3 regions of the Lactobacillus sp. ESL0791 genome follow, and region 2 is predicted to be linked to each of the others. Evidence: predicted binding sites of a transcription regulator. Region 2 holds the regulator's gene; each other region holds the start of a gene.
What was found. Region 2 encodes LexA, which represses DNA repair genes until DNA is damaged. Its sites were predicted from a motif close to CNAACANNTGTTNG; they were not measured.
Positions count from the first base shown of each region.

Region 1: a site for LexA is predicted at 7,439-7,452, ahead of PT285_RS09340 (Y-family DNA polymerase). Genes of this name have one in related genera too.
Region 3: a site for LexA is predicted at 6,056-6,069, ahead of recA (recombinase RecA). Genes of this name have one in related genera too.

Region 1 is NZ_JAQTHU010000001.1:1,921,589-1,931,921, reverse strand. It holds gene PT285_RS09370 (BspA family leucine-rich repeat surface protein) at 1-515, shown strand, start outside; gene PT285_RS09365 (SLAP domain-containing protein) at 629-1,360, opposite strand; gene PT285_RS09360 (SLAP domain-containing protein) at 1,542-2,804, shown strand; gene PT285_RS09355 (SLAP domain-containing protein) at 3,044-4,312, shown strand; gene PT285_RS09350 (SLAP domain-containing protein) at 4,552-5,697, shown strand; gene PT285_RS09345 (transposase) at 5,730-7,070, opposite strand; gene PT285_RS09340 (Y-family DNA polymerase) at 7,503-8,813, shown strand; gene PT285_RS09335 (hypothetical protein) at 8,806-9,168, shown strand; gene PT285_RS09330 (CPBP family intramembrane glutamic endopeptidase) at 9,249-9,911, shown strand; gene PT285_RS09325 (C39 family peptidase) at 9,974-10,333, opposite strand, start outside.
Region 2 is NZ_JAQTHU010000001.1:1,351,112-1,361,444, reverse strand. It holds gene ffh (signal recognition particle protein) at 1-101, shown strand, start outside; gene rpsP (30S ribosomal protein S16) at 183-455, shown strand; gene rimM (ribosome maturation factor RimM) at 531-1,046, shown strand; gene trmD (tRNA (guanosine(37)-N1)-methyltransferase TrmD) at 1,036-1,755, shown strand; gene rplS (50S ribosomal protein L19) at 1,872-2,219, shown strand; gene PT285_RS06750 (nucleoside phosphorylase) at 2,399-3,157, shown strand; gene PT285_RS06745 (nucleoside phosphorylase) at 3,196-3,960, shown strand; gene PT285_RS06740 (uracil-DNA glycosylase) at 4,139-4,789, shown strand; gene lexA (transcriptional repressor LexA) at 4,811-5,434, opposite strand; gene PT285_RS06730 (DUF896 domain-containing protein) at 5,582-5,830, shown strand; gene PT285_RS06725 (YneF family protein) at 5,900-6,115, shown strand; gene PT285_RS06720 (ABC transporter ATP-binding protein) at 6,194-7,960, shown strand; gene PT285_RS06715 (ABC transporter ATP-binding protein) at 7,953-9,743, shown strand; gene PT285_RS06710 (FAD-binding oxidoreductase) at 9,874-10,333, shown strand, end outside.
Region 3 is NZ_JAQTHU010000001.1:783,819-794,151, forward strand. It holds gene PT285_RS03930 (tRNA (cytidine(34)-2'-O)-methyltransferase) at 1-561, shown strand; gene PT285_RS03935 (DUF1149 family protein) at 561-953, shown strand; gene PT285_RS03940 (DNA translocase FtsK) at 972-3,353, shown strand; gene ymfI (elongation factor P 5-aminopentanone reductase) at 3,454-4,182, shown strand; gene PT285_RS03950 (RodZ family helix-turn-helix domain-containing protein) at 4,242-5,366, shown strand; gene pgsA (CDP-diacylglycerol--glycerol-3-phosphate 3-phosphatidyltransferase) at 5,386-5,946, shown strand; gene recA (recombinase RecA) at 6,140-7,246, shown strand; gene rny (ribonuclease Y) at 7,365-8,996, shown strand; gene PT285_RS11380 (helix-turn-helix transcriptional regulator) at 9,134-10,129, shown strand; gene PT285_RS03975 (FAD-dependent oxidoreductase) at 10,163-10,333, shown strand, end outside.

The sequences.
Region 1 (10,333 bases), 570 kb from region 2:
TAACAGCGGGCAGTCAGGTTGCTACTTACGGTTCACCCGTTAAAATTAAGGGCAAGCAATATTACATTAGCGACCAGGGCTATCTTAAATATGATAACTTTCCGGAAACAGCTGACCAGCCGGAGCAGGTAGAAAGTGTTGCTACTGATGATTCCGGTGAGTCGAAGGTGCTGGGGCATCCGGCTTACTTATACGACGAAAATGGTAACCGCGTGGGTAATTTAATTCTTGCACAGAATTCAATTGCTAAAATTCACGGTACCAAAATAATTAACGGCCGCAAGTATTATTTGACGACCAATAATCATTACTTGGTTGCGGGCAATATTGACGGCACGAAGCGGCTGACAAGCCGGCGATCGATTGTTTATAATCGTTATGGCATTAAAACTGCGAAACGATTAGCTAAAAAAGGGCAGGTTACTACTTATGGCAGTAAAGTAAAAATTGGCAGACATATTTATTACAGCCTTGGCAATAATAAATATGTCAGAGCAGCTAATTTAAAGCACTAAGTAAAAAAAGTTTCAGTTGAATGCTGCTTCAATTGAAACTCAAAATTAGGATAGATTATTAAACTTTATCTTAGGACTAATTTCGATATTTAATCGGAGTTAGTCCTTTAATTTTAGTCTTTTGATGAAATTGGATATTTTTTCTTCTCACCTGTAAGATTATAAGGAAGAATGGCCTGTCTACTTTTAACATTAACTGTATTGGTCCAAACATATTCGTTTGAATTCTTTATTTTATAGAATTCCGTTATACCTTGATTGCCATAGGCATGCTCAGATAAGTCATATATACCTGCTTGTTGAGTTATTGTCACTTTTGTCCCAACTGTTAAATATTTATTAGTTTTAACAGCATGATAATCAAAAACAGGTTCTTTTCCAGGGGTTCTTGAATATTTTAAGTCTTTAATTACTCCTGTTGCTTCATTAGTATAAAGTTGATAATTATTTATTTGCCCAATATTGGCTGCTTTAATATAGCCGCCATGACCGATACTGTAATACTCTTGACCTTTAATCGTTTCATAGGGGAGATAGAACCAATTCCATTTATTATCATGAAATGAGTATCTTTTTGTACTCGGATCATCGATAGCCTGTATTTTGGCTTCATATTTTACTGTTGTACCCTTCTTAAGTAAACTACTACTTCTCAAATAAGAAGATAATTTTTGCCCCTTTCTATTATAAATACGCGTATTATGATTTAAAGTTAAAGTTCCTTCTGTAGAATTTTGGTTAGCTGTTTCTATTGCATGAACCTGATTAGTCATTGTTGATATTATCGGGGGAGTAGCTAACATTACAGCTGCTAAACTAATTGCTATTTTTTTATTTTTCTTCATTTATTGTTGCCTTCTTCAAAAAAATAATATGACCCTTTTATTTATTAGACTTCTTTGGTGATTGATTAAAATTAAATTTTTAAAAACCAGCAAATCTTGATATAAAAATATTTAACTTTAATTTTTAAGATAACCTGCTATAGTTAATTATAATACTATTATAAATTTTGAGGTGAACTTTATGAAATTAAATAAGAAACTAATAATTACTACAATTGCTGCTGTATTAGCTTTAGGTGTTAGTGTACCAGTAATTGAACATTCTGCTACTTCTGCATTGGCTGCTACTTCAAGTACTAATACGATGCGGTTAGCTCATGGTGCTTATGTTTACAATAAAAATGGGAAAAGACTTAAAAAATATCGTGGCAGCCGATATAAAACCCATTTGCGTAAAGGTGCTAATGTGCAATATGCAGGTACAGTTGAACCAATCGATCGTGATAGCAAGCAATACTACCTTCTAGATAACGATAATTACAATCAATCATGGTTGCCTTATAGAGAAGTCAAAGGCAAGTATTATTACAGTATTGGTCATGGTGGTTACATTAATGCTGCTAATGTTAATGAGATTAATGGTCAGCCGCTCTATGTAGCAACTGCTACCGTTACAATTTACGACAAATACGATGACTTCCCTAAAAAAGGACTATACGTTGGCTCAGGCTCTGAGCGTACTCTCATTAAACCGGGTAAAAAAATCACAGTTGATCGTATTAGTACAATTCCTACCGGAAATTCAGATTCAACAGCTTATCGAATAACTGGTACAATCGATGCCTATGTTATTACTAAATTTGTTAAAACTCAGCCTCGTCAAAAATTAGCTACTTACACTACGTATACTTATGTCGGCTTAAAGCAAAATAGTAATGCTTACAAAATTTCATCAATTATTAATCCTGAAATTACTAATAAAAACGTTACACTTACAAAAAATGAAGCTCTTCCAATAATTAGAGAAATTTATGTTTGGGTACCTAAAGACAATAAAGCCGAATTATTTTATCGCTTAAAATATTACTCTCCTGAAGAATCCATTAATTACGAAAATGCAATCCAAAATCAACTGTTTTATGTTAAAGCAGCTGATGCCGTTTACTTATCAGGTCCGCAATTGACACCAGCTAATACTCCTGAAGAAGCTCAAATAGACGCTAAAATTGCAACAGCAGCTGACAAGCAAGATTTACAAAAATTAATTAATGAAGAAGAAACAGTTAAGACTAGTGCTAACTACAACAATTTCTACTATGAAAATACTTATAAAGCTTATTATGATGAAGCTTTAAAACAGGCTAAAGCCATCAATTCTTCAACTTCAGCAAGTATTGCTGAGGTAAAAGAAGCTGCTTGGTATTTAACTACACAACAGCAAACATTATTAAACGTTACAAAATCTAATAATGAAAACGCTGATGATACCATGCCTGTCAGCTAAAGTTTAATCAAAATTAGGTTATTTGCCCCATTTTTAGGTAAATATAGTTTTAGGATAGAATAATAAAGAAAAACAGTTGCAGCAGATTTCCAAATAAGAGATAATCTGCTGCACTTTTTTACTTTCCACTTTTAATTATTAATTATATTGGATATGTTAAAAAGTAAAATGTTATTAACTAATTAAGCGCTCTCTATGCAGGTGTATTATAATGATATTATAACTTTGAGGTGAACTTTATGAAATTAAACAAAAAACTAATAATTACTACAACTGCTGCTATATTAGCTTTAGGTGTTAGTGTACCAACAATTGAACATTCTACAACTTCTGCATTAGCTGCTACTTCAAGCACTAATACGATGCAGTTAGCTCATGGTGCTTATGTTTACAATAAAAATGGAAAAAGGCTTAAAAAATATCGTGGCAGCCGATACAAAACCCATTTGTGTAAAGGTGCTAATGTGCAATATGCAGGTGCAGTTGAATCAATTAAGCGTGATAGTAAGCAATACTATCTTTTGAATGACGATAATTATAATCAGTCATGGCTGCCTTATAGAAAAGTCAAGGGTAAATATTATTACAGCATTGGTCATGGCGGCTACATTAACGCTGCTAATGTCAGTAAAATTAATGGTCAGCCGCTCTACGTGGCAACTGCTACCGTTACAATTCACGACAAAAATAAATACGATGACTTCCCTAAAAAAGGACTATACGTTGGCTCAGGCTCTGATCGTACTCTCATTAAAACGGGTCAAAAAATCACAGTTGATTGTATTAGTACAATTCCTACCGGAAATTCAAGGTCAACAGCTTATCGAATAACTGGTACAATTGATGCCTTTGTTATTACTAAATTTGTTAAAACTCAACCTCGTCAAAAATTAGCTACTTACACTATGTATACTTATGTCGGCTTAAAGCAAAATAGTAATGCTTACAAAATTTCATCAATTATTAATCCTGAAATTACTAATAAAAACGTTATGCTTACAAAAAATGAAGCTCTTCCAATAATTAGAGAAATTTATGTTTGGGTACCTAAAGACAATAAAGCCGAATTATTTTATCGCTTAAATTATTACTCTCCTGAAGAATCCATTAATTACGACAATGCAATCCAAAATCAACTGTTTTATATTAAAGCAGCTGATGCCGTATACTTATCAGGTCCGCAATTGACACCAGCTAATACTCCTGAAGAAGCTAAAATAGACGCTAAAATTGCTACATTAACTGACAAGCAAGATTTGCAAAAGTTAATTGATCAAGAAAAAACAATTACAGCTAATGCTAACTATAAAAATGAACTTTACGTAAATACTTATAAAGCTTGTTATGATGAAGCTTTAAAACAGGCTAAAACCGTCAATTCTTCAACTTCAGCAAGCATTACTGAGGTTAAAGAAGCTGCTTGGTATTTAACTACACAACAGCAAGCATTATTAAACATTACAAAATCTGGTAATGAAGGCGTTGACGATACCATGCCTGTCAGCTAAAGTTTAATCAAAATTAGGTCAGTTGCCCCATTTTTAGGTAAATATAGTTTTAGGATAGAATAATAAAGAGAAACAGTTGCAGCAGATTTCCAAATAAGAGATAATCTGCTGCACTTTTTTACTTTCCGCTTTTAATTATTAATTATATTGGATATGTTAAAAAGTAAAATATTATTAACTGATTAAGCGCTCTCTATGCAGGTGTATTATAATGATGTTATAACTTTGAGGTGAACTTTATGAAACTAAACAAGAAACTAATAATTACTACAATTGCTGCTGTATTAGCCTTAGGTGTTAGTGTACCAGCAATTGAACATTCTGCTACTTCTGCATTGGCTGCTACTTCAAGTACTAATACGATGCAGTTAGCTCATGGTGCTTATGTTTACAATAAAAATGGAAAAAGGCTTAAAAAATATCGTGGCAGCCGATATAAAACACATTTACGTAAAGGTACTAATGTGCAGTATGCAGGTACAGTTGAATCAATTGATCATGATAGTAAGCAATACTATCTTTTGAATGACGACAATTACAATCAATCATGGTTGCCTTATATAAAAGTCAAAGGTAAATATTATTACAGCATTGGTCATGGCGGCTACATTAACGCTGCTAATGTCAGTGAAATTAATGGTCAGCCGCTCTATGTAGCAACTGCTACCGTTACAGTTTACGATAAGGATTATTCAAAACCATATACTACCGGAACCGGATCTAGTAAAGTTACCATCCAAAATGGTAAAAAAGTAAAGATCGATTATGTTTTTTCAGATATAGATGGTAATAGTAGAGAAAATTATTATCATATAGCCAATACTAACGATGCCTATATTGGCGCTTTTTCAGTTAAAACCCGGCTACGACAAAGATTGGCAACCCAAACAAAGGATACTTATATCGAATTTATTAAGCCAACTGTTGCTTATAATCTCCAAAGTATTCTTAACCCAAGTAGTAATAGTGAAGTTGTTACAATCGGTAAAGATTTAGTTAATGCCAAACAAGCAATAGAATTGCTTTATATTTGGGTACGACAGAATAATAAAGCTGAATTATTTTATCGTTTAGGAGATACTACAAACTATGACACAATAAATGTGGGTAATGCTACTGACAATAATCTTTTCTATGTCAAGGCTGAGGATACTAGATATGTTTCAGGCCCACGGCTTACTCCAATTAATACAGCTGAAGAGGCAAGAGAAGACGCAAAAGTAGCCACTGAACCTGATAAACAGGACTTACAAAAATCAATTATTCAAGAAGCCACTGTTAAATCATCTGACAATTATAATAACTATGAATTCTTCAGCGAATTATATGATCAATATCTGAAACTTGAAAGCAATAAAACTAGTCAGATTCCTTGTGGGCTCTGACTTTTTTAATGCCCACTTGTGTTTTATTTGGTTCACGCCAAATATTTTTGAATGAAGCTAGGTAATAGCTTAATAAATTTGCTTATTATTTGGTCTACCTCTTCTGTAATTTGCTCCTTGACTTCTTTCAATGCCGATAACAGGTAGACCAATGCTTTTTCGAAAGCTAAATCTGGCAACGCGTCATTCATTAAGTAAAACAAATCTCCAATTGTTCGCTCATCAACTGCTTGTCTTTCCTGCCAAGCTAGCAGCTCATAAGTTAAGGCAGTGATGGCAAAATAGCCACTTTGTCCGTCATAGTTTTGGATCTGTGATTTATCTAAAGCCAGATACTGCTTGGTTGCTTTAAAGAAAGTCTCTATCTGCCATCTACGGCCATAAAGCTGAATAATCTCTTTTGGCTGCAACTGGTATCTTGTAGTAGCCAAAACCAAGTATTTTCTCTTGTTACCGCGCTTAGTAACGTATACTAATCTGAGCGGAAAGCTATGTCCTTGATATTCAGCTTCTACCACGCAGCTATAAAGGTAATCGTCTTTCAACTTTATCTTTGATGCCGTCAATCTTTCGTACAGACTTTTTACATCATAGAGCCGGCCACGATATCGATAGTATACTTTTTTGCTTAATTTAAGCATAGATACGCTGTTTAATCCTAGTTGTTTTAACCGCCAGAACATTTTGGGTGATGCAAACCAACTGTCAAACAGCACATAGTCCGCTGGAATGCCTTCGTTTAAAGCTTGTTTGATTAATTCAACTGTAACATCATTCATCTGTCTTTGAGCTTGATTTCTTCTTCTGCCTGCAATGGAACGTTTATCAGTAGTAATGGCTTTACTGCCAATCATGTTTTGTTTGTTCTTAGTTGACATTAAAGCAAAATTTACTGGCAAAAAAGTATTGCCATCACTCCAGCCAACAGTTAGGCCACGGTAACCATTAACATATTCATGCTCATTATGATCATAAACTCTAGCAAGCAATTCCGTTTTCTTAGAATAGGAACGTGACATCAAAGTATCATCAACGATCAAGGCTAATCTTCTACGCTTATCAATTGCGGGTTTGAGCGCAGTAATCAAATTGACAGCAGCTAAGCAAAGCAGTTTTTGCCAGTTGATGCGACCATCATTGAGAACATTTCTGCCAGTTTTAGAAGTAAATTCTGCAGGTTGATCGAAACGATACAGAGACTTTCTGGCAAAGCGTGATTGGATCATCCAATTAATCACCATGAGCAGGCTAACTAAGGAATGACGTTTAAAGTTAACTTTCTTGCTCAGATCAGCTAGACCAATTAGTTTAGCAAAAGCAGAAATTAAAGAACAAGTATCCTTTTCTTGATTGATTTGCGATATACTTTTCATAGCGTGAGATCTCCTTTAACTTTGATTTTGACACTTAAAGTATAACGCAGGGAGGTCTTGCGTTTTTATTTTTGTACTAAAAAAGCTAGAAATCACGCTCTTTTTGCGTAATTTCTAGCTTTCAAGTTTCAGATCAATATCTAAATTATGCTAAAGTAATTAACAGTTCTCAAACTGCAAGTATTGTTGAAGTTAAGCAAGCAACTTGGTTGTTAAACAGGGCACAACAAGATCTCGCAAACGCGAAATTAATAGTTAATTCAAGTATTGGCTCAATGCCAGCTGTATACTGAATATAATATTTGTGGCAATAGCAATCTTTTTAGTCATGTGGACTGGAAAAGATTGCTTTTTTGTTCTTGCTTATTCGAACGAATGTTTGTATAATATCAATTAACGAACAAACGTTTGCAAAAAAGAGGAACAGGGATTATGTATGATTACCGCTATGAACCACATCGCTTGATTTTTATGATTGATAACAAGTCTTTTTTTGCTAGCTGTGAGGCAATCAGGTTGGGACTAAATCCGATGAAGGTAATTTTGGCAGTTGTCTCGCGGCAGCCGCACTCATCCTGGGGTTCGGGGCTGATTATGGCGGCTTCACCTTTGGCAAAGAAAAAATATGGCTTAACAAATGTGATGCGGGCACGTGATTTGCCGTCAAAAGAGAAGGCGCCGGATCTATTACTGGTTGAGCCGCATATGAATCTTTATATTAAGCGCAGCATGCAGGTCCTGCAGATCTTTCGTAAATATGCGGCAGATGAAGATATTCACGTCTATTCAATTGATGAGAGCATGATTGATATGACCAAGTCCTGGCATTTGTTTGGCGATGATCCGTACCTGGTTGCCCGCAAAATTCAGCAGGACATTCATGACACAATTGGTTTGTACACAACTTGCGGAATCGGCGAAAATCCGCTTTTAGCTAAACTAGCGATGGATTTGTCGGCTAAACATCGCAGGTCAATGATTGCCTATTGGCATTACATTGATGTTCCCGATACTCTTTGGCGGATTGAACAGCTTGACAGCGTTTGGAGCATCGGTAGGCGGACGGCAAAACATTTGCATAACCTAGGAATTAATAATATGTATCAACTGGCACATAGCGATCCTTCATTGCTAAAAAAAGAATTCGGCGTGATTGGCGAGCAGCTATTTGCCCTTAGCTGGGGAGTTGACCGCAGTATTATTAGTCAGAAATTTTTTCCCAAAATGAAAAGCTATGGCAACTCGCAGATCCTTACCAAGGATTATCTCAACCAGCGTGAGATTGAAATTGTTATTCGGGAAATTGGCGAACAAGTTGCGGCCAGAATTAGGGCACATCGCTTGCAGGCTGGCTGCGTCAACTTGTATGTCCGTTTTTCTGAATATCGCAGTTATCAGCGCCAAGGCTTTAGCGTTCACCGTAAAATCTGTCCGACCGCTGATAATGAGGAATTAGTTGCCGAATTATTGGCGCTTTTCCGCAAAAATTGGCATGGCGAAGCTGTGCGGGCGCTGGGTGTCGATTATAGCAGCCTGGTTTCGGCTAAGGAGCAGCAGCTGACGTTTTTTGCCGATCCGGAGCAGCAAATTAAACGTCAAAATCTGACGCTGACGATTGACCAGATTCGACAAAAATATGGCTTTACTCACTTGGTAAAGGCTTCAAGTCTGTTAAAAGGAGCAACGGCAATTAAGCGCAGTAATTTGGTTGGCGGGCATAGCGGTGGCAATGCCTATGAATGATTTTGACAAAGTAGTGCAAAATTTTTTTAAAAACTATCAAGATCGGGGCATGAAAAAATGGGCGGGTTTTTTTCTCAGCGATCACACGATGAGGATTAACAAGGATAAGGAGCAACGGGCAGTTGTACACACAGAAAAGCCAGCAATGTCTGAGGAGAAAATCAGCTCAATTTTAACTAGAGCCTTTGCCAGTCACCTGCTTGTTGCTGTTCAACTAAAAGAAGTTGATGCCAATGATCAACTGCAGTCTGATGTTGTCGGGTATGTTGAGGGCTGTCAAGACGGTCAGGTGTTTGTTTCTGGGCACATTTTTGCGTTAACTGATGTTAATAATGTTGAGATTAAAACGAAATAATACGATTGGTGTTTCATAAAAGCCGGCTTTTTTGCTATAATATAGGATTTGTAGGGTACATTATATGTAGGAGTGAAATTGTGAATACGCCAGAATCAAGAGAAGGCAACTTGATTCGCTACGCTGCATACGTCATCGGTTATTTGATGGCTGCCGGTGTAGTGAAATTAGTTACCATGAAATCACCAGTGCGAATATGGGATTTAATTTTATTTACATTAATTTCGGTAATGGTGTTGCTGTTCTATATTTACCGTTTTAACCGAGAGCAGCGGTTTTTTGAAACAAATCCTAATATAAGTTGGCTGAAAAATTTTGGCTTGATTATTGGCTTAACTCTTGTGGTGACGGTACTAAGAATTAGTGTTTCTTTTATGCAGTCCTGCGGCAAACTCGGTTTTTATGACTTTCAGATTGGATATTTGCAGCACGAATCAAGATCCCTGTACTGGTTTTTGTTTGTTGCCTTGGGAGTTGTTCTGCCTGTGTTACAGATCTTTTTGTCAACCGGCTTTCTTTTTAACTACGCGTTTAGAAAAAACACGGCTTTTGTTGCTCTACTGGGAATTATCACGTCGGGAATTCTGTTCAGCGTCCTTAACTGGCAGTCCTCAATTCCTTTGCTACTGATTAATGCAGTCTTTGGTGCCTTGTTTGCGTGGTCTTATTTGTACACGCAGACCCTGTGGATGCCGCTGTATTTAGCCGTGGTTAACGGGATTGTTCTGATAATTATGATGTGAAAAGGACAGTTTAAATTTATAAAAATTAATAATCAGCAGTTACAAAAATTGTAAACTGCTGATTATTTAATATACAGTGCTTGTTTGCCGCGCTGATTGTAGCTAGCTTCCAGCTTTTGCCACGATAGTGGCTTATTTTTCTTACCAAAGGGGTCGTTAACATAGACCGTACCGGTTTGATGGTTATAGCCGGTGAGCACACAGGCGTGCGAGGAGGGTGTGACTTTAACGGGACCTTGAGCTGTGTTCCAGGTCTGCAGGTTGTTCACGGGTGCAAAAGTCGTGTTGGTGATGATCATGACCGGATGTCCCTTGGAAACCAGGTACAGCAGCCGGATGAAGTCAGTCCCACTGGCATCTTGAATTCGGTTCGTGTAATTTCGTGCGACGGCAAAAAGCGGTTCGTGGTAGACACACCAGCC
Region 2 (10,333 bases):
GAATGGATTCACCGATGGCCAAGATGGCAATGCGTCGCATGGGCAAAAAATTTAAGAAGAATAAGAAGAAACGAATGAAGATCAAGCATTATCGTGGTTAATTAACTGTTAAGTAAAAACACTTTACAGCTCTATCGAAGAGTGCTATAGTTAATACCGTTAAATATTAGGAGGAATTATTTATGTCAGTAAAAATTCGTATGCGTCGTATGGGTGCCAAGAGAAGACCTTTTTATCGGATCGTTGTTGCTGATTCAAGAATGCCACGTGATGGCCGTTTTATTGAAGAAGTTGGTTACTACAATCCAGTTGCTGAGCCAAAAGAGTTAAAGCTTGACGAAGACAAGATTTATGAATGGCTTAAGAAGGGTGCACAACCTTCAGACACTGTAAGATCACTTCTTTCAGGTGCCGGCTTAATGAAGAAGTTGCATGACGAAAAGTACAGCAAGTAATTTGCGTGTAACTTTAAGAGTTTGAAGTAAGTAGCTTCAAACTTTTTTATTACACAGATTTTTCAAGGAGAAAAAATGCAATTTTATGACGTTGCGCAAATTTTGACAACCCACGGTTTAACTGGTGAGGTTAAAGTAAAGATCATTACCGATTTTCCTGATGAGCGCTTTGCTTCAGGAACTAAGTTGGCATTAAAAGATGATCATGAATGCGAATTATCCGTTACCAGTAGCCGTCCGTTTAAACAATTTTGGCTGGTGCAATTTGAAGAAGTGACAAGCATTGAAGAAGCTGAAAAGCTTCGGGGCAAAACTTTGGTGGTTGCCGAAATTGACCAGCAAGAATTGCCGGCTGGGACATATTATTATCGCGATATTTTAGATTCTACTGTGTTGGATTTTGCAACCAATGAGGAGCTAGGAAAAGTTACCGATATTCAGTCGCTGGGACCGAATGATGTCTGGCAGATAACTGAAAAGTCTGGGCATGAATATTTAATTCCGTATATTACTGACGTTGTTAAGAAGATTGATGTTGCCAATAAACGAATTTATGTAACGCTGATGGAGGGCCTGCGCGATGAAAATTAATGTGTTAACCCTTTTTCCCGAGATGTTCACGCCTCTGCAGACCTCAATGCTAGGACGCGGGCTTGAAGATAACAAATGGCAGCTCAATCTTGTGAATTTTCGGGATTTTACCAGTGATGTTCACCACCATGTTGATGATACACCGTATGGCGGCGGTGCCGGAATGGTGCTGCAGATTCTGCCGATTAAAAAAGCACTAGACTCGCTTCCAAGCAAGGGCCGGGTAATTATTACGGCTCCGCAGGGTCATAAATTTAACCAAAATCTTGCCCAAAAGTGGTCAACAGAAGAAGAACTAACCTTTATCTGCGGCCATTATGAGGGTTTTGACCAGCGGGTTTACGATTTGGCCGACGAAGTTGTCTCAATCGGTGATTATGTTCTGACTGGCGGCGAGCTGCCGACGATGAGCATGATCGATGCGACGGTGCGTTTGCTTCCGGGAATCTTGGGCAATGCTGCTTCGCCGGTTGAAGAAAGCTTTTCGCATGGATTGCTTGAATATCCACAATATACGAGACCGGAAGATTTTAATGGAGAAAAGGTGCCCCCGGTGCTGATTTCCGGCAACCACCAAAAAATTGCTGACTGGCGGCACAAGGAAGCTTTGCGTGCAACCTATTTACAGCGACCAGATATGCTGGAAAATTATGAATTGAACGCTGAGGAACAAAAAATGCTTGCTGAAATTAAGGAAGAAGAGAACTAAACTTGCTCTACTAGATGTTATTTGCTAAAATAATAAATTGTAGTATTTGACTACAAAAGTAATAGAGGTGTTCCGCTGACAAGGTTTGTGTAAGAACATCGAAAAGGGAGAAAAAAATGGATCCATTAATTCAAGAATTAACTAAAGAACAGTTGCGTGACGATATTCCTGACTTTCGTGCAGGTGACACTGTTCGTGTTCACGTTCGCGTTGTTGAAGGTACCCACGAACGTATTCAGATGTTCGAGGGAATTGTAATTAAGCGTAAGGGTGCTGGTATTGGTGCAGCTTACACAGTTCGTAAGATTGCTTCTGGTGTCGGTGTTGAACGTACTTTTCCAGTTAACGATCCTCGGGTTGCTAAGGTTGAAGTATTGCGTCACGGTCGTGTACGTCGTGCTAAGCTTTACTACTTGCGTGATCGTCATGGCAAGTCAGCAAGAATTGCTGAGAAGCGCCGTTAATTACTTAATTAAGAGTTGTTGCTCAAGAGCAGCGGCTCTTTTTTTGCACAAAAATTAATTTAAGCATAAAAAACATGTGATAGTTTCTGTATCATTGCTGCTTACTTCTGGAAATTTTCTCTAAATCGTCTAGTTTAATATGATAAAATATTAAGCAATAATGTTTTGGGGGAATGATCATGGATAAGCCATTTTTGTTAGATTTTGATGCAAGCCCGAATGCCGTGCTTGAGCCGGACCATGAAGAATTACACTATCATTTTCCAGATAAACTGCTGTTTGCCTTTATTACGCCCGAAGCAATAGCTGCCTTTTTGAAAAAGTATCCCTACTGTGAAATTGGGGTCTTTGAATGCTTTGAAGGTAAAACCAAGGTTTATGAAGTTCAATTGGGACAAGAAAAGATTGCTTTTTGTCAAGCAAAAATCGGGGCAGCCGCAGCAACACAGTTGTTAGACTGGCTGATTTCCTATGGTGTCAAGCAGATTCTGGCAATTGGCTCGGCAGGTGCGATAACCGCAATTCCCGAAAATTACTTTCTGGTTCCCACCAAAGCTATCAGGGATGAAGGAACATCGTTTCATTACGCTTTACCAGCTGATTTTATTGATTTAAGGTCGAATTTTTTAACGAAAGTTGAACATTTGATGGCTGAAACGGGTTTTAAAGTCAAGGAAATCATGACCTGGACAACGGACGGCTTTTTTCGGGAAACTGCTAATAAAGTTAAAAAGTTTCGGAAACTGGGTGCCTCTTGCGTTGAAATGGAGTGCGCGGCGATGGCAGCTTGTACACAATTTCGGCAAGTAGAGTTTGCGCAAATTTTGTTTACAGCTGATTCGTTAAGCGACATCGAACAGCATGAAGATCGCGGCTGGGGGATGGGTGCGCACGAACAGGCACTGGAGTTAGCTGCAGCAATTTTAGATAAAATCTGATTGTTAAAGTTGATAAAATAAGGATTGAGGAAATTTTAATGGAGAAACCGTTTTTATTGGATTTTGACGCAAATCAGCATGCTGTCCTTGACCCGGGACATAAAAGTGCCAAATTGCATTACCATTTTCCTAAAAAACTATTGTTTGCCTTTATTACGACTGATGCGATTCAAAATTTTTTAAGGCAGTATCCGCATCAAGTTGTCGGTATATTCAAATGCTTTATGGGTGAAACAGAAATTTATGAAGTTGAGCTTGCACATGAGAAAATCACTTTTTGTCAAGCTTTAATGGGTGCGTCCTCCGCAGTACAGTTACTTGATTGGACTATTTCTTATGGTGTTCAACAAATTTTGGCAGTCGGTTCGGCAGGTGTATTAAGCAAAATCCCCGAAAATTATTTTTTGGTACCGACAAAGGCAATCAGGGATGAAGGTACATCATTTCATTATGCAGCGCCAGCCAATATTATTGATTTACAGTCGGATTATTTAACAAGTGTTGAAAAATTGATGGTTGAGAACAAATTAAAAGTCAAAGAAGTAATGACGTGGTCAACAGATGGTTTTTTCCGCGAAACTGCTAAAAAAGTTGCCCAGTTCAAAAAGCTGGGTGCCTCCTGTGTTGAAATGGAATGTGCGGCGCTTGCGGCGTGTGCTCAGTTTCGTCATGCCGACTTTGCGCAGATTTTGTTTACAGCAGATTCGTTAAGTACGACCTCTGGCCACGAAGATCGTGGCTGGGGTCGGGATGCACATGGACAGGCACTTGCGCTTGCAGCAGCTATAATGGATCAAATATAGATTACTTTGTGAAAAAACTAGTTGTGTAACCAACGTGAAACTTAACAAAATTCACAAGCCTGAATATAAAACACTGATGTTACAGCGATTAATTATAAATTTGTGATTAAATTTTGTGAAATCATCTTTCTGGTTACGTGTGGAAAAATATTACAGAAACGAATAAGTGTAAATTAAAATGAAATATCCGCGAGAATTAATCGCAAAAGTAAAGCAGCGTTCAGCAGGTTTTAAACTGGAGGGACTAAACGAAGGTGAAGGACCCAAGCATCCCCAACTGATGATCATTGGCGAAGCACCAGGAAGGGATGAGATTGTCTCCCACATTCCCTTTCACGGTGCTTCCGGCAAAGAACTGATGAAGTCACTGGCTTCAATTGGCTTAAGTCGTGAAGATATCTATATTACAAGTGTTGTCAGGAGCAGGCCATATTCCGTTAAAAATGTCTTTAGTAAAAAAGAAAATAAAGAAGTGGTGAAATATCCTAACCGTAAACCGACCAAAAAAGAAATTCTGGCACACGCACCGTTTGTTGATTATGAAATTAATTATGTTAAACCGAAAGTGATTGTGACTCTTGGCGGGACTTCTATAGAAAGGTTGCTTGGACCGGGCCATATTATTTCTAAAGAACACGGTAAAGTTTTCGAAAATACGCCAATTCTTCAACTGAATAAAGAAGAAAACGGCTATGTTTGGTCAAAAGAAAAATATACTGTCATCCTTGAATATCATCCGGCAGCAATTTTTTATAATCGCAAGATAACTGATGATGTTAAGCAGGATTGGTTGGCAATTAAGCCATATTTGAAGCAAAATAAAAACTAGAGCAGCGCTCTAGTCTTTTTCTTAATTGATATTGTTGCGGTATAAACCGACGACCTTGCCTAGAATGTGGACACTGGTCAAAATAATTGGTGCCATCGTATCATTTTCCGGCTGCAACCGGAAGTGGCCTTTTTCCTTATAGAACCGTTTAACCGTTGCTTCGTTTTCATCTGTCATTGCAACCACAATTTCTCCGTTACTTGCAGCAGATTGCTTCCTGACAATCACGTTATCACCGTTTAAAATGCCGGCGTTGACCATGCTTTCTCCATGAATTTTCAGCATAAACAAATCTCCCGCATCGTTAGCTAAATCTGGTGGAAGCGGGAAATAATCTTCGATATCTTCAACTGCAAGAATCGGTTCTCCTGCGGTGACTACACCGACGATGGGGATTTCCTTTGGTTTTATTCCCAAAGCATTCTTGCCTTCCTCCGTGATTTCGAGAGCTCGTGGTTTAGTTGCGTCTTTTAGAATTAACCCCTTACGTTCAAGCCGTGCCAAATGCCCGTGGACAGTTGACGTTGATGAAAGGTTAACGGCCGCACAAATCTCCCGGACTGTGGGCGGGAACCCGCGGTCTGCAACCGTTTCGTAAATGTATTGTAAGATTTCTAGTTGTTTTGAGTCATGATTAGTCGCCATTATTTTGCTCCGTTGCTGTTCACTGTAAATTAATTAACTTTAGTTTAACAAAAATATTGCTCTTTGGCAAACAAATGTTCTAATTGCCCAGACTTTTTTTATTTTTGCAAATAAGGTAGACTATGGTAAAAACGAAAGGAAATTGCGATGGATAGTGCTGAAGAAAAAAAGATGATTGCGCGGATTAATGAACTTTACCATAAGAAAGAAAAAGAGGGCTTAACTGAAGATGAAGCCGCTGAGCGCAAAGAATTACAGAAAAAGTTTATTCAAAATTTCCGGGCTGGCTTTAAGCAAGACGTCGAAGATATGGTAATCATCGGAAAAGATGGTAAGGAAATCACCTCCGAAAAGGCTAAAAAGGCGCAGAGAAGAAAAGGTTTACGAAAAGATTGATTTAGGCCTTTAAAATAAAATTAATTTTAGGTAATATATACTTATTGATTTATGGAGGAGTTTGTTTTTATGAATTTGGGTTTAGCAATTACATTAATTATTGTCGCATTGTTAGTGGGACTAGTTGGTGGATTTTATGGCGCAAGAGCTTATATGAAGAAGTATTTTAAGGATAATCCCCCAATCAATGAAGATATGATTGTTGCAATGATGTCACAAATGGGTCAGAAGCCTTCGGCTAAGAAGGTTAATCAGGTCATGAACATGATGAAACATCAGAAATAATTTTTTCTTTAATTGATTAGTGTAAAAGACAAAAGATTATTCTTTGTCTTTTTTATTTTTGAAAAGTAGAGGTGAATGATGGGCATTTTTGGTAAATTAAGTTGGTTTTTTAAGAAAGAGAAAAAACGCTACATTACAGGGATAGCTCTCTTAGCACTGACTTCGCTTGCGAATTTAGTTCCGCCGCGGGTTCTTGGCTTAATGGCTGACCAATTGAACACGGGACACATATCGTGGGCTGAGTACGGTGCGTTAATCTTGGCGATTTTAGCGGCCGCAGTTTTGTTATATGTATTGCGCTTTTTTTGGCGTAAGCAAATATGGGGCGGCGCCGCAGAATTAGAGCGGCAGCTGCGTTCGAAATTGTTTAGTCATTTTATGGTGATGGACCGCACCTTTTACCAGCGGCACCGGACTGGAGATTTGATGGCACACGCAACTAACGACGTTTCGGCCATTCAACAAGTTGCTGGAGAGGGGGTTTTGACCCTAGTTGATTCGCTTGCAATGGGCGTATCAACAATGGTGGCAATGATTGCTTTCGTCAATTGGCGCCTGACCTTGGTTGCACTTTTGCCGCTGCCGTTTTTGGCGTGGGGAGCCTGGAAGTTAGGCACACACCTGCATGATTCGTTTGATAAGTCGCAGGCAGCCTTTTCACGGCTGAACAATAAGACGCAAGAATCGGTTTCAGGAATTAAGGTAATTAAGACTTTTGGCCAGGGTAAAGAAGATACTGCCGCCTTTGACCAAATGGTTGACGACACAATTAAAATCAACAAAAGAGTATTCGTGTGGGATGCACTTTTTGATCCCTTAGGTACCATTATTATTGGTCTGACATATACAATAACAATTATTTATGGCGGCATATTGGTAACCAGTCATGTGTTAACAATTGGGCAGCTTGTTTCGTTTATTGCCTATATCGGCAACATGGTTTGGCCGATGTTTGCTATTGGTTATCTGTTTAACATTCTTGAACGGGGCAGTGCCAGCTATGACCGGGTGGAAAAACTGCTGGATGAAAAACCGCAAATCACTGACAGTCATGCTGATGAAAGCTTGACCGCTGATGATATTCGCGGGGACTTGGATTATCAGGTTAAGTCGTTTGCCTATCCCGATGAACAGGACATTATCGTTTTAAAGGATATTTCCTTTACTTTGAAAAGCGGGCAAACCCTCGGCCTGGTAGGAAAAGTTGGGTCCGGTAAAACCACAATTATTCAGCTGCTGCTGCGGGAATTTGACCAGTATGATGGTCAGATCACCTTGAATGGTCATGATATTCGTGAAATTCCGCTGAATGTTTTATTGCAGCAGATTTCTTACGTGCCGCAGGATAATTATTTATTTTCGACATCAATTCAGAAAAATATTGCCTTTTCTAAGGCGGATGCCGCGGAAACGCAAATTATTTCTGCTGCTAAAAAGAGCGACCTTCACAATGATATTTTACAGATGCCGGCTGGCTACCGGACTTTGGTTGGCGAAAATGGGGTGTCGCTGTCTGGGGGACAAAAACAGCGGATGTCGATAGCCCGTGCGCTGTTAAAGCAAAGTCAAATTTTAATTTTGGATGATGCCCTATCTGCGGTTGATGCCAGGACCGAAATGGCAATTTTGAAATCGCTGCGTGCAGAGCGTCAAGGTAAAACAACACTGATTGCTACGCACCGATTGACGTCCGTAATGAATGCGGATTTGATTTTGGTACTAAAAGATGGCCGGATTGTTGAGCGCGGCAACCATGAGGATTTGCTGGCTGATAATGGTTGGTATGCCGAGATGTGGCGCAGACAGGAACTAGAAGAGAAAGTGGGTGAACACACTAATGGATAATGAAAGCAGCAATGAATCTATCTGGTCGAAGGAAATACCGGTTAAGGAACAACTGAACATTTTTAAACGCTTGTTGCATTTTGTTTGGCGTTTTAAGAATGAAATGATTATTGCGGGCGTTGGTGCGCTAATTGTCAGCATCATTAATATGCTACTGCCGTTTGGCCTGCAGTATTTTTTAGATAAATACTTGGTTAAGCAAAGTGTGCCTGTGCAGATCATTATTTTTGCTGGTTGTTTATATGCTTTTGGGGCGTTAGTCAAAGGCATTTTACAGTTTACCTATGAGTATTTTTTCGCATTGGGTTCGGAAAAGTCGCTTGAGAGTGTCCGAAAAGCACTTTACAAAAAACTTCATACTTTAGGGATGCGCTACTTTGACCAGACACCTGCCGGTTCAATTGTTTCGCGGGTAACCAACGACACGATGACGCTGAGTAATTTCTTGGCAGTTTTGTCCAGTGTTGTGATGTCATTTTTCTCCATTGCTTCGGCGCTGACAGCGATGTTTTCCACGAATGTCGTTGCAGGTTTTCTGGTTTTAGCGTTTTTGCCACTTCTGTTGTTTATTATTTGGCAGTATTCCAAGCGCAGTTCGCGGTTGTACCGTAGTTACCGTGAGCGCCTGAGCCGGATTAATACCAACTTAAATGAATCAATTGAAGGAATTTCTTTGATTCAGCAATTTAAACAGGAAAAGCGGATGACTGGTATCTTTGAAAATGAAAATCGGGCCTTGATGGAGAACCGTTTTAGCATGATCAACCTTAATTCGACTTTGCTGTCACCATTAACGAGTTTGCTATACTCCTTAGCACTAGCGATTTCTTTGATGTATTTTGGATTTCCGCTGCGGGCAACTTTCGTTCCCGCAGGTGTCGTTTATGCTTTTTCACAGTATATCTCACAGTTTTTTAATCCAATCTCATCGATGATGGATCAGATGACGCTGTTTCAGGACGGGATTGTTGCTGGTAAAAGAATTTTTCGGATTTTGGACAATGAAAATTATGAGCCCAAGCAGGAAGAACAAGCTGGCTTGACGATTGCCAAGGGAAAAATTGAATTTAAACATGTCAGTTTTTCCTATGATGGCAAAAATGAGATTCTGCATGATATTTCTTTTACCGTTAATCCAGGCGAAACGCTGGGGATTGTCGGCCATACCGGCTCGGGCAAAAGTTCAATTATTAATGTCATGATGCGTTTTTATGAATTTTATCAGGGCGAAATTTTAATTGATGGTGTTGATATCAAAAAATATCCCAAAGAAGAATTACGCCATAAATTAGGCCTAGTTCTGCAGGATCCCTTTATGTTTTATGGCGATATTAGTTCTAATATCCGGTTATACAATAATGACATTACCGATGAGCAAATTAAGAGGGCTGCAGAAACTGTCCAAGCTGATAGTTTTATTGAAAAAATGCCCGGGAAGTATCACGCTAAGGTTGGCGAAGGAGGCAGTGAACTAAGTCAAGGTCAGCGACAGCTGATTTCGTTTGCCCGGACGATTGTTACTGATCCCAAAATTTTGGTTTTAGATGAGGCGACGGCCAACGTGGATACGGAAACTGAAACTCTAATTCAGCAGGGCCTAAAGAATTTACGTAAGGGACGAACGACTTTAGCAATTGCGCACCGGCTTTCAACAATTGTTGATGCGGATAACATTATTGTCCTTGACAACGGTCGTATAATTGAACAGGGCAACCACGAACAGCTGTTGGCACAAAAAGGTTATTATTACAATCTTTATATGCTGCAGAATACCCATAAATAAAGAAAGAAGAGCAGAACTATCAAGAACTGTTCTTTTTATTTTGCTATAAAAAATAACCTAGTTATGTTGACGGCGATTACATAATAGGCTAAATTAAATTACATAGTAAGTAAAAAAGGAGAGACATTTTATGGAGTATCATAAACTCAATCAAGAGGATTTAACCAATCTACGTTCTTTTATTTCTGAACCGGAGCGGTTTATTTCGCAGCCGATTGAACACTGGGATCATGACCAGTTTAAGACAGTGCGGGCAATGCCGGATTTAGTCATCCAGCCGGTTACAAATGAGGAAGTAGAGAAAGTTGTTAAATATGCTAATGATCATAAAATTCCACTGGTACCGCGGGGAAACTCTACGGGCTTAATGGGTGCCAACCTGACAGTTGAAGGAGGGATTTCCCTTGATATGGTCAAAATGAACAAGCTTTTGGAATATGATCCGGATAGTTTAACGATGACCGTACAGGCTGGGATGCGCTTAAAAGACATTGAAGAATATTTGGCCGACAAACCGTTTACTTATATGCCGGCACCGGCGATGCACTGGGCAACAATCGGTGGTAACGCTTCAACCAATGCTGGCGGCC
Region 3 (10,333 bases), 570 kb from region 2:
ATGACAAATCATGTTGTGCTGTACGAGCCATTGATGCCGGCCAATACGGGGAATATTGCCCGTACCTGTGCCGGGACGAATACGGTTCTCGATCTAATTGAGCCGCTGGGCTTTCAAATTGATAATAAAAAAATGAAGCGGGCCGGGTTGGATTATTGGGACAAGGTTGAAGTGCACCGGCATGACGATCTGGCTGCCTTTCTGAAATCATTAGGTAAAAATGATGAGTTATATTTAATTTCAAAATTTTCCTCGAAGAATTATTCAGATGTTGATTATACGGCTCCTGATAAGAATTATTACTTTGTGTTCGGAAAGGAAACCACGGGCTTGCCGGAAACCTTTATGCGCGAATACTATGATCGCAACCTGCGGATTCCGATGTCGGATAATATCCGCTGCTATAACTTGGCTAACTCGGTGGCAATGGTTCTGCTTGAGGCACTGCGTCAGCAAGGCTTTCCCAACATGGAAACGAGCCACCATTACAGCAATGACAAGTTAAAAGACAATTACAACCGTCCCGAAAGGTACGAAAGAATTTTAGGAGAAAAAAGATAATGGATTTTGAAAAAGAAACACCAGTGATGGTCCAGGCGTTTCATTACGATATGAACGAAGAAAGCGAAGTAAAGGATAAAGTTAATTTTGGCCTGAAAAAAGTCACCAGGCAAAATGATGACGGCACAGTTGACGAAGGTGAAGATGGCAATTATTTTGAAATAACGGTTATTTTTGATGTGGCGCCCGCACCAGGAGATTTCTCTGTCAGCGGTGTGATCACCCAAATTGTGCAGCTGAAAGATTATTTTGGCGACGGCAGCGATTTGGATAAGACGGACTACAAATTGCTGAGCCGGCCACTTGTGGAGTATATTGAAACGCTGACTTATGAGGTTACCCAAGTGGCGCTTGATAAGCCGGTCAACTTAAACTTCACGGCTAACTTTTAGTTCTTACCGGGTGAGAAGATGCCTAAGAAAAGAAAGAAAAAGACAGGCAAAAAGGTTCGCAAGCAGAAGGAGACAATTGTTTGGGCAATAGTCGGCCTTGTAGAAATATTAATTGCGGTTTTAGCATTTATTAAAATTGGTATTTTAGGCAGGCAGGTTGCCAATTGTCTGCGGCTATTTTTTGGTGATTCGTACTTGCTGGTTGGCGGCTTGCTGGCCTTGTTTGGCGTGGTGATGTTTATTTACAACCAGCCGGCTCATTTGGGTTTTAAACGCAGTTTAGGGCTAATTGCTGCCTTATTTGGACTGCTGCTGATTCAAAGTGGACAGTATTTTGCGCGCGAACTAGTGAACAGTGCCTTTATGAATTCCTTTTGGCATGAGATGACAGCTGAATTTACCCGGGCAAGCGTAACCGTTTCCGTTGGGGGCGGATTGTTTGGTGCGGCCGGCTACCAGTTGTTTTATTCGCTGCTGGGACAGTTAGGAATTAGAATTGTTGCCATTCTGCTTATTCCCATCGGTTTGTTGATGTTTTTTAACGTTAAGTTTCGAACGATAGTTAATGGATTACAGGCTTTTGGTCAGAAATTTATCAGCAAAAATAAGGAAGCCGGGGTTAAGTTAAAGGGCAAATATAGCGATTTAAAAGAAAAAAGACTGCAGGCGAAAAATGAGGAGAAGGGAAATGAAAAAGTGGCAGTTTTTCCTGATGTAGCCGACTTTTCTGCGGAGAATAAAGGTGCAGCCGAGACAGAGCAAGCAGCGCAAGCACCAAGTGAACAAGAAGAGCTTGATCCGGAACCACAGATTCAGATTGCGGCGCAAAGCCAAAACGAAACTGGGACGGAGACAAAGCTGCCAAAGGCCCATGCAGAGGCTGCCGAGGACGAAAAGCTGTTGCAAGAGTTGGCAAATGTCAGTCACGGTGAGCTGCAAATTAACAGCAAGGTTAATCCGTCTTATCAAAAACCGCCGCTGACACTGCTTGATGCGGTTAAAAACGTTGACCAGGCGTCTGATAAGGCTTCTATTAGGAAAAATACGCAGACATTGCAGTCAACTTTTAAGAGTTTTGGCGTAAAGGTTTTGATTAAGCGGGCAATTTTGGGACCAACGATCACGCGGTATGAGGTGCAGCCCGCTGTGGGGGTTAAAGTCAGCCGCATTGTCAATTTGGCAGATGACCTGGCTCTAGCTTTGGCTGCCAAGGATATCAGGATTGAGGCGCCGATTCCAGGCAAGCCCTTTATTGGCATAGAGGTGCCTAATAAGACGACCTCAATTGTTTCCTTTCGGGATGTGATTGAACACCAGGACACGGCCGCAAAGAAGATACCGATGGAGGTTCCTCTGGGTAAAGAAGTCAGCGGCAAAATTGTTTCCGCTAATTTGGTTAAAATGCCCCATTTGCTGATTGCCGGATCAACCGGCTCGGGCAAGTCGGTGGCGATCAACACAATTTTAACGAGTGTCCTAATGAAAGCCCGGCCGGAAGAAGTTAAGCTAGTTTTGATTGACCCGAAAATGGTTGAACTTTCGGTTTATAATGGCATTCCGCATTTGCTGATCCCGGTGGTGACTGATGCCAAACTAGCTGCTAATGCCTTACAAAAAGTTGTCAAGGAAATGGAACGCCGCTATAAATTATTTGCTGCCGGCGGTGTCCGCAACATGACGGAATATAATTCCAAGGTTAGAGAAAATAATGCGGATAAAACTAAGCCTGTTATGCAGCCGCTGCCGTATATCCTAGTGGTAGTTGATGAACTTAGTGATTTAATGATGGTCGGCGGTCATGATGTTGAAGGCGCCATTGTCCGTTTGGGCCAGATGGCGCGAGCTGCCGGAATTCACATGATTTTGGCAACCCAACGGCCGAGTGTAGATGTGATTACCGGCTTGATTAAGGCCAATATTCCGTCGCGAATTTCCTTTGCCGTTTCCAGCGGGATTGATTCGCGGACAATTTTGGACCAAACTGGGGCAGAGAAGTTGCTGGGCCGCGGTGACATGCTGTATTTGCCGATTGGTGCTTCAAAGCCTGAGCGAATTCAGGGCGCATATATTTCCTCAGATGAGGTGGAACGGGTGATTGCTTGGGTTAAAAAGCAGCAAAAACCTGAATATGACCAAGAGATGATTCCTAAAAAAGGCGAAGAAACAAATCAAACCGCTGCTGCTGATGATCAAGATGAGTTTTATCAGGAGGCCGTTGCCTTAGTCAGAAAGCAGCAAACGGCAAGCGTGTCGTTATTGCAGCGCCGCTTCCGTATCGGCTATAATCGTGCGGCAAGAATTGTTGACCAGATGGAAGCTAAAGGGGTTGTTGGTCCATCGGAAGGTGCAAAACCCCGGCAGGTCTTATTGCCTCCAGAAAAAGACAGTGGCAAACAATAAAGTTTTAAGAAATTTATAGATAGCATAATTTGCACTTAATTTAAGTGTAATTAATGGTAAAATGATTTTATAAAGGCTTAAGACTAGAGGAATGTGGTTGATGAAAAGAGCAATCGTTTTTGGTGCAACTGGCGGGATCGGCAGGGCAATTTGTTCTGACCTAGCAGCAGATGGCTGGTCGCTTTACCTTCATTGCAATCAAAAGTGGGATGAAGCAGTAAAAATGGGTCGCGAGTTGATGTGCAGCTACCCTCAGCAGGATTTTATCCCGGTTAAACTGGATTTTGCAGTTAGCGATACGGACTTACTGGCTTTTACTAAAAATTTATTAACTATCAATGCAGCTGTTTTTGCTCAGGGAATTACGGATTATAATTTTATTGCCGACCAAAAGATGGCAGTGATTGAACAGATTATTCAGACTAATCTGCTTGTTCCAATTAAGCTGACGCATTTGCTGGAATCGGTCTTGGTTAAAAATGATTTTAGCCGCATTGTTTATCTGGGATCCGTGTATGGCGGTGAAGGCAGTGCCCTTGAGGCAGTTTACAGTGCCAGCAAAGCTGGCTTAACGAGGTTTAGCCAGGCATATGCGCGTGAGGTAGCGTCAACCAATCTGACGGTAAATGTTGTTGCGCCGGGGGCAGTCAAGACACCGATGAACGAGATCTTTTCCAGTGAAACAATGCAAGAAGTAAAAGAAGAAATTCCTGCGGGTCGCTTAGCTGAGACAACAGATATTTCTTTTTGGGTCAAGACCATTCTTTCCCCAAGCAGCGGTTATCTTACAGGACAAACAATTTATGTTAGCGGCGGCTGGCTTTTATAGTAAATATAAGTGATAAAATGTTATACTCTATATAATAATAAAAATATGAAGAGGTAGTTATGGCAGATATCGGAGATAAATTACGCAGTGCTCGAGAGGCAAAGGGACTCTCGCTTGCGGACATTGAAAAGGCAACAAAAATTCAAAGCAGATACCTAAGTGCGATTGAACAGGACGATTTTGATAAGCTTCCCGGCGACTTTTATGTACGTGCATTTATCAGGCAGTACGCCCAGATCGTGGGTCTTGATGGCAAAGAGCTGCTCAGTGAATATCGTGAGGATGTCCCTAAAGCAGAACCAGACGAGTATGTCGAAGAGTCAATCGACAATAAGAGTAAAGAGGTGCAGAAGAAGGCCAGTCCTAAGCGCCGCTTGTGGAAAAATTATCTTCCGCGGATTGTTATTGGACTGGCGGTGATTGTCGTTGTCCTAGTTGGTTATGCTTTGTATGCTCATAGCATGGCTAACCAGCAAAGTCATAAGCCTGAAAATAATGATGTGACAGTTGCTTCACAGAATAAGACTCCGAAAAAGAAGGAAAAAAAGGAAAAAAAGAAGGTTATCAAGAAAAATCCGGTTAAGATTCACCGCTTGGCCAGCAATCAGTTTCGGGTAACCGGTTTGAAGAATAACCGGCGCTTAGTTGTTCGTGCGGGTCAGCAGGCAGTAACGGTAACAGTTGCAGTCAATGGGATTACACGCTGGAGTCAAACACTAGCTGCGGCTCAAAAGCACACAATGGATCTTCCGGCCGACGCCCAAAATTTTGTTGTTACCTTTAGTAACGCTTTAGGCACTGCAATTACAGTTGGCGGCCGCAAAGTGCCGTACGATAATCTTAATAGCTCTTTGTCTCTAACATTTTTACTCGGAAATGCGCAGCATCAACAAGCGACACAAAATAATCACACTAACACCCAGACCAACCAAAATAATACAAATACGACAAATAGCAATACTGGAACTACTAATTCGCAAAACAAACAGAATAATAGCAGTAGTCAAACGCAGCACAGCAATAATTCGCAGCATAGCCAGTCAACGCAGAATAATAGTCAGCACAACCAAAACAATTCACATTCCGACAATTCTAGCAATTCTTCCACTGATAACAATAACGGTCAAAGTGGGCAAGACAGTCACGATGATGGAAAAAGTGATAATGACAGCAATGGGCAATAGATAGGAGAAATAGTTAAGAATGAATTTACCTAATAAATTAACGGTTTTTAGAATATTTTTGATACCAGTGTTTGCGCTGATTGTGATTTTTGGGGGTAATGCCCATGTACAGGTAGCTGGAACGACAGTTTACTGGAAATTGGTAGTTGCAGCGGTTGTGTTTGCTGGAGCTTCGGCCACCGATTGGTTTGATGGGCATATCGCGCGTTCACGCAACATGGTAACAAACTTTGGTAAATTTGCCGACCCGCTAGCCGATAAGATGCTAACGATGACCGCCTTTATTTTCCTGATTTCGTTGAATTTAGCTCCTGCTTGGATAGTGGCAATCATTGTCTGCCGTGAGCTTGCCGTAACGGGCTTGCGCCTGATTTTAGCCGAAAATAAGGGTCAGGTGATGGCTGCTAAAATGCCAGGGAAGATAAAAACGACCTGTCAGATGTTGTCGATTATCTTTTTGCTAATTGGTGATTTTTACCATATTGGTACCATTTTGCTTTATCTGGCATTAATCTTTACCATTTACTCCGGCTATGATTATTTCCATCAATCATGGGGTGTTTTCAAGGGTTCGATGTAAGAAAGTACTAAGCAGTTAGTGCTTTTTTTATTCAAAAATTTATTTTTAGCAATTACTAGCAAAAAATAATGGATGTTTTTGCGTACATAGTAAAGAACAGTAAGATCTGTAAACATCTGTTCGCTTTAATCTTGCAATCCTGCCGTTAAGCAAAGTATAATTATAAAATGTAAGTTACTAGGAGGTAAAACGCTTGGTCAAAGAAGAAAAAGACGAAAAAAAAGAGGCTTTAGCGAAAGCACTTAAAAAAATAGAAAAGAATTTTGGCAAAGGTGCGGTTATGCGCATGGGCGATAAGGCCGATACCAAAATTTCGACGGTGCCAACAGGCTCACTTGCACTTGATGCAGCGCTTGGTGTTGGCGGATATCCGCGCGGGCGTATCATTGAAATTTATGGTCCAGAGTCTTCTGGTAAAACAACGGTTGCTTTGCACGCGGTTGCAGAAGTACAGAAGCGGGGCGGCACAGCAGCCTACATTGATGCAGAAAATGCCATGGATCCGGCTTATGCCGAGGCTTTAGGTGTTGATGTAGATGCATTGATTTTGTCGCAGCCGAATACTGGTGAGGAGGGCCTGCAGATTGCTGACACGCTGATTGCCAGCGGTGCAATTGATATCTTGGTTGTCGACTCTGTTGCCGCTCTGGTTCCCCAAGCGGAAATTGACGGTGAAATGGGTGACGCACACGTTGGTCTGCAGGCGCGATTGATGAGCCAGGCTTTGCGTAAACTGTCGGGAAATATATCTAAAACTAAGACAATTGCCATTTTTATCAACCAAATCCGGGAAAAAGTTGGCGTAATGTTTGGCAATCCGGAAACGACCCCGGGCGGACGTGCATTAAAATTTTATGCAACAATCCGTTTAGAAATTAGGCGTGCCGAAAAGATTAAACAGGGGACCGATTTTATCGGTAACCGGGTCAAGATCAAAGTTGTAAAAAACAAGGTGGCACCGCCGTTTAAGGTAGCCGAGGTCGACATGATGTATGGCAAGGGCATCTCTCAAAGTGGGGAGTTGCTTGATATGGCTGTCGATAAGGATATTGTTGCCAAGGCCGGGTCGTGGTATTCTTATGATGGCGAACGCATCGGTCAGGGACGTGAAAATGCCAAGCAGTACATTGAGGAACACCAAGATATTTATCAGGATATTCAGGAAAAAGTGCGGTCATCGTTTGGGATTGATGAAAAGTCAGTTGCTGATCGCGAAGATCCAGAAAAAGTTAAAGAAAAAAATGAAGGTGAACCAGCTTCTGATAAAAAAGAAGCTGACAGCAAAAGTAAAAAAGATTGAGGAAATTGATCTGGACCTTGGAATTTGATTTCAAGGTTTTTTTTGTCTTAATTGACATGAGCAGTCAGGTTCTTTATCATAATAGTGTGTTAATAATTTGAAAAAAGGCGATAGAATCATGATAAATGAAGTTTTGATTCCCGTCGCAACTGCTATTATTTTAATTTTACTAAGTTTTTGCTTGGGTTATGGCACCCGAAAAAACATCTGGGAAAAGCAAGTGCATAATGCAAAAAATAATGCTGACCAGATTTTAACTGATGCTAGAGTACACGTAGCTGCCGCCAAAGCCGAAGTCAAGGCACAAAAGCAAGCGGCCGCAGCTCTAAAGCAAAGCGCACAAAATACTAAGAAAGAAAAAATTCTCGAAGCTCAAGAAAAAATTCAGGATTACCGGCAAAAAGTTGAGGATGAGCTGAGTGTTAAACGCGATAATATTTCTCGTGACAACAATCGTCTTCAGCAGCGTGAGGATAATCTTGACCATAAAAATTCATTATTGGATGAACGTGAGAATGAACTTTCGCAAAAAGAAAAACAATTGAAACAGCAGCAGGCTGATTTAACGAAAAAAGCAACCGTTGCTGACGAATTGGTTAAGGAAAGACAGCAGAAGCTTTATGAAGTTGCTAATTTAAATCAAGAACAGGCAAAGAAGCTGGTTTTAAGTCAATTATCTGACGAATTGGTTAATGAGCGTGCGGAAATGATTAAAAGCAGCAATGAAGAGGTCAAAGCCAAGGCTGATCATTACGCTCATAAAGTAATAATTGATGCTATTCAGAGCAGTTCTGCAGATACGGTGGCTGAGTCCACGGTATCGGTAGTTGATCTGCCAAACGAAGAAATGAAGGGGCGGATTATTGGCCGTGAAGGACGCAATATTCGTTCATTTGAAGCTTTGACTGGGGTTGATTTGATTATTGATGATACTCCCAAAGTGGTTACATTAAGCGGCTTTGATGCAATTAGACGTGAAATCGCCAAACGGGCAATGGAGCGCTTGATTAAGGATGGCCGGATACACCCGGCCCGCATTGAAGAAATGGTCGATAAGGCCAGAAAAGAAGTTAATGATGACATTTATGAGGCTGGTGAGAGTGCCTTAATGGAATTGGGAATTCATAAGATGAATCCTGAGCTAGTTAAGATACTCGGCCGGCTCAAGTATCGGACTTCTTATGGGCAAAATGTTTTAGCACATTCAATTGAAGTGGCCAAACTGGCAGGTACAATGGCTGCTGAGCTTGGCTTAAATGAAAAATTAGCAGTTCGCGCGGGATTATTACACGATATTGGTAAAGCAGTTGATCATGATATTGAAGGCTCACACGTTGAAATCGGTGTGGAATTAACACGAAAATATCATGAATCAGATGTAATTGTAAATGCAATTGCAGCGCATCATGGCGATGTGCCGAAATTATCGTTTATTGCTGAACTTGTTGTTGCAGCAGATACGATTTCCTCGGCACGTCCGGGTGCAAGAAGTGAAAGCCTAGAAAATTATATTAGGCGGTTAACTGAATTGGAACAGATTGCCAAGCGCTATAAGGGCGTTAAGCAAGCATACGCAATTCAGGCAGGACGTGAAGTTCGGGTAATGGTTGAACCAGATGAAATTTCGGACAACCGAATTACTGTTTTAGCACGTGATATTCGAAATCAGGTTGAAAAGGAGCTTGATTACCCGGGAAATATTAAGATTACTGTTATTCGGGAAAAACGTGTTGTTACAATTGCAAAATAATAAAAAAGTTGGATTTTGAAAAATTCAGCTTTTTTATTTTGCTAAAATTTTTGGCGTGTTTGAACATAAAATGACGTCAGCAACTATATTTTGCTAAAATGAAAGGGAATACAATAGCAAGCGAAAGGAGGACAACAGTGAATAAGGATTCTGGGGAAGAATTGAATAAATCTCTGCTTAGCCTAGGCTACCCTTTTAATTCTATTTTGAAAAATACAGATTTGTCTAAGGCTGACGATTTTAGTTTTGTTTGGAATAAGGTTGCTAATTCTTTTGCGTTATTTGATAAGTATGCTAATGATACACAACTGTTGACTTGTAGCGATGCCAGCAAGATCTATAAATTTGTTCCATCTTTTTTGGCGGCGTTATCAAGTAAAAATGGTTTACAAGCTGTGACGCGCCTAGCAAACTATGAACAATTAGTTGGTCCAATTGTGATTGGCACTTTTGAGGAAGGGATAGATTTAAGAATTCACATTAGCTATCTTGATAATTATCGCAAAAATTCGCGTTTTAGCTTACTTGTTGATCAACTTTCGCTAGTTAGTTTGCTTAGGACCGGAACCAATTTAAATATTATTCCTAAGGCAATTGGGAGTAAATTTGATTATGGTTCGCAAATCATTAAATATTTGCAGATTAAACCGCGGAAAAGTGCAGATAATTATCTTGTTTTTGAGAAAAAAGATTTATTAAAAGGATTTGTTACAACTAATGAGATTATTTGGAATGTTATGCAGCCAGGTTTACAAAAATATATTGAAAAGGCGAGCGTTAAACCTCCGTTTTCAGTTGCAGTTCAAAATAACTTGTTTCATTTGATTGTAAGTGGCAGATTTCAGTTGACAGATCTAGCTGACTCAATGAAAATGTCACCACGAACGATTCAAAGATGGCTAAAAAAAGAAGGAACTAATTTTAAGGAGCAATTAAATTTTGTAAAAAAGGTTTTGGCATTAAATTTGTTGCAGGATCCTGATTTAAGCACTGCAGAAATAAGTTTTTTGGTTGGGTTTAATTGTGTTAGTTCATTTTATAAATCATTTAAAAAATGGACTGGAAAAACTGTTTTAAACTATAGACACCAAATTATTTTAAATAAAAATATGAAAAAAGCAGTTTCCGAATAATTAAGTAAATGAGTTAGGAAAGGATTAATAATTATGATTGTGAATAATAAAATATCATGGGATGCAAATTATGACGTGATTGTGATCGGATTTGGTGGTGCTGGTGCAACTGCTGCACGTTTCGCGGCAGATAAAAATGCTAAAGTTTTACTGATCGATCGTGCACCAGAAGGTCACGAAGGCGGTAATACACGTTACAGTGGA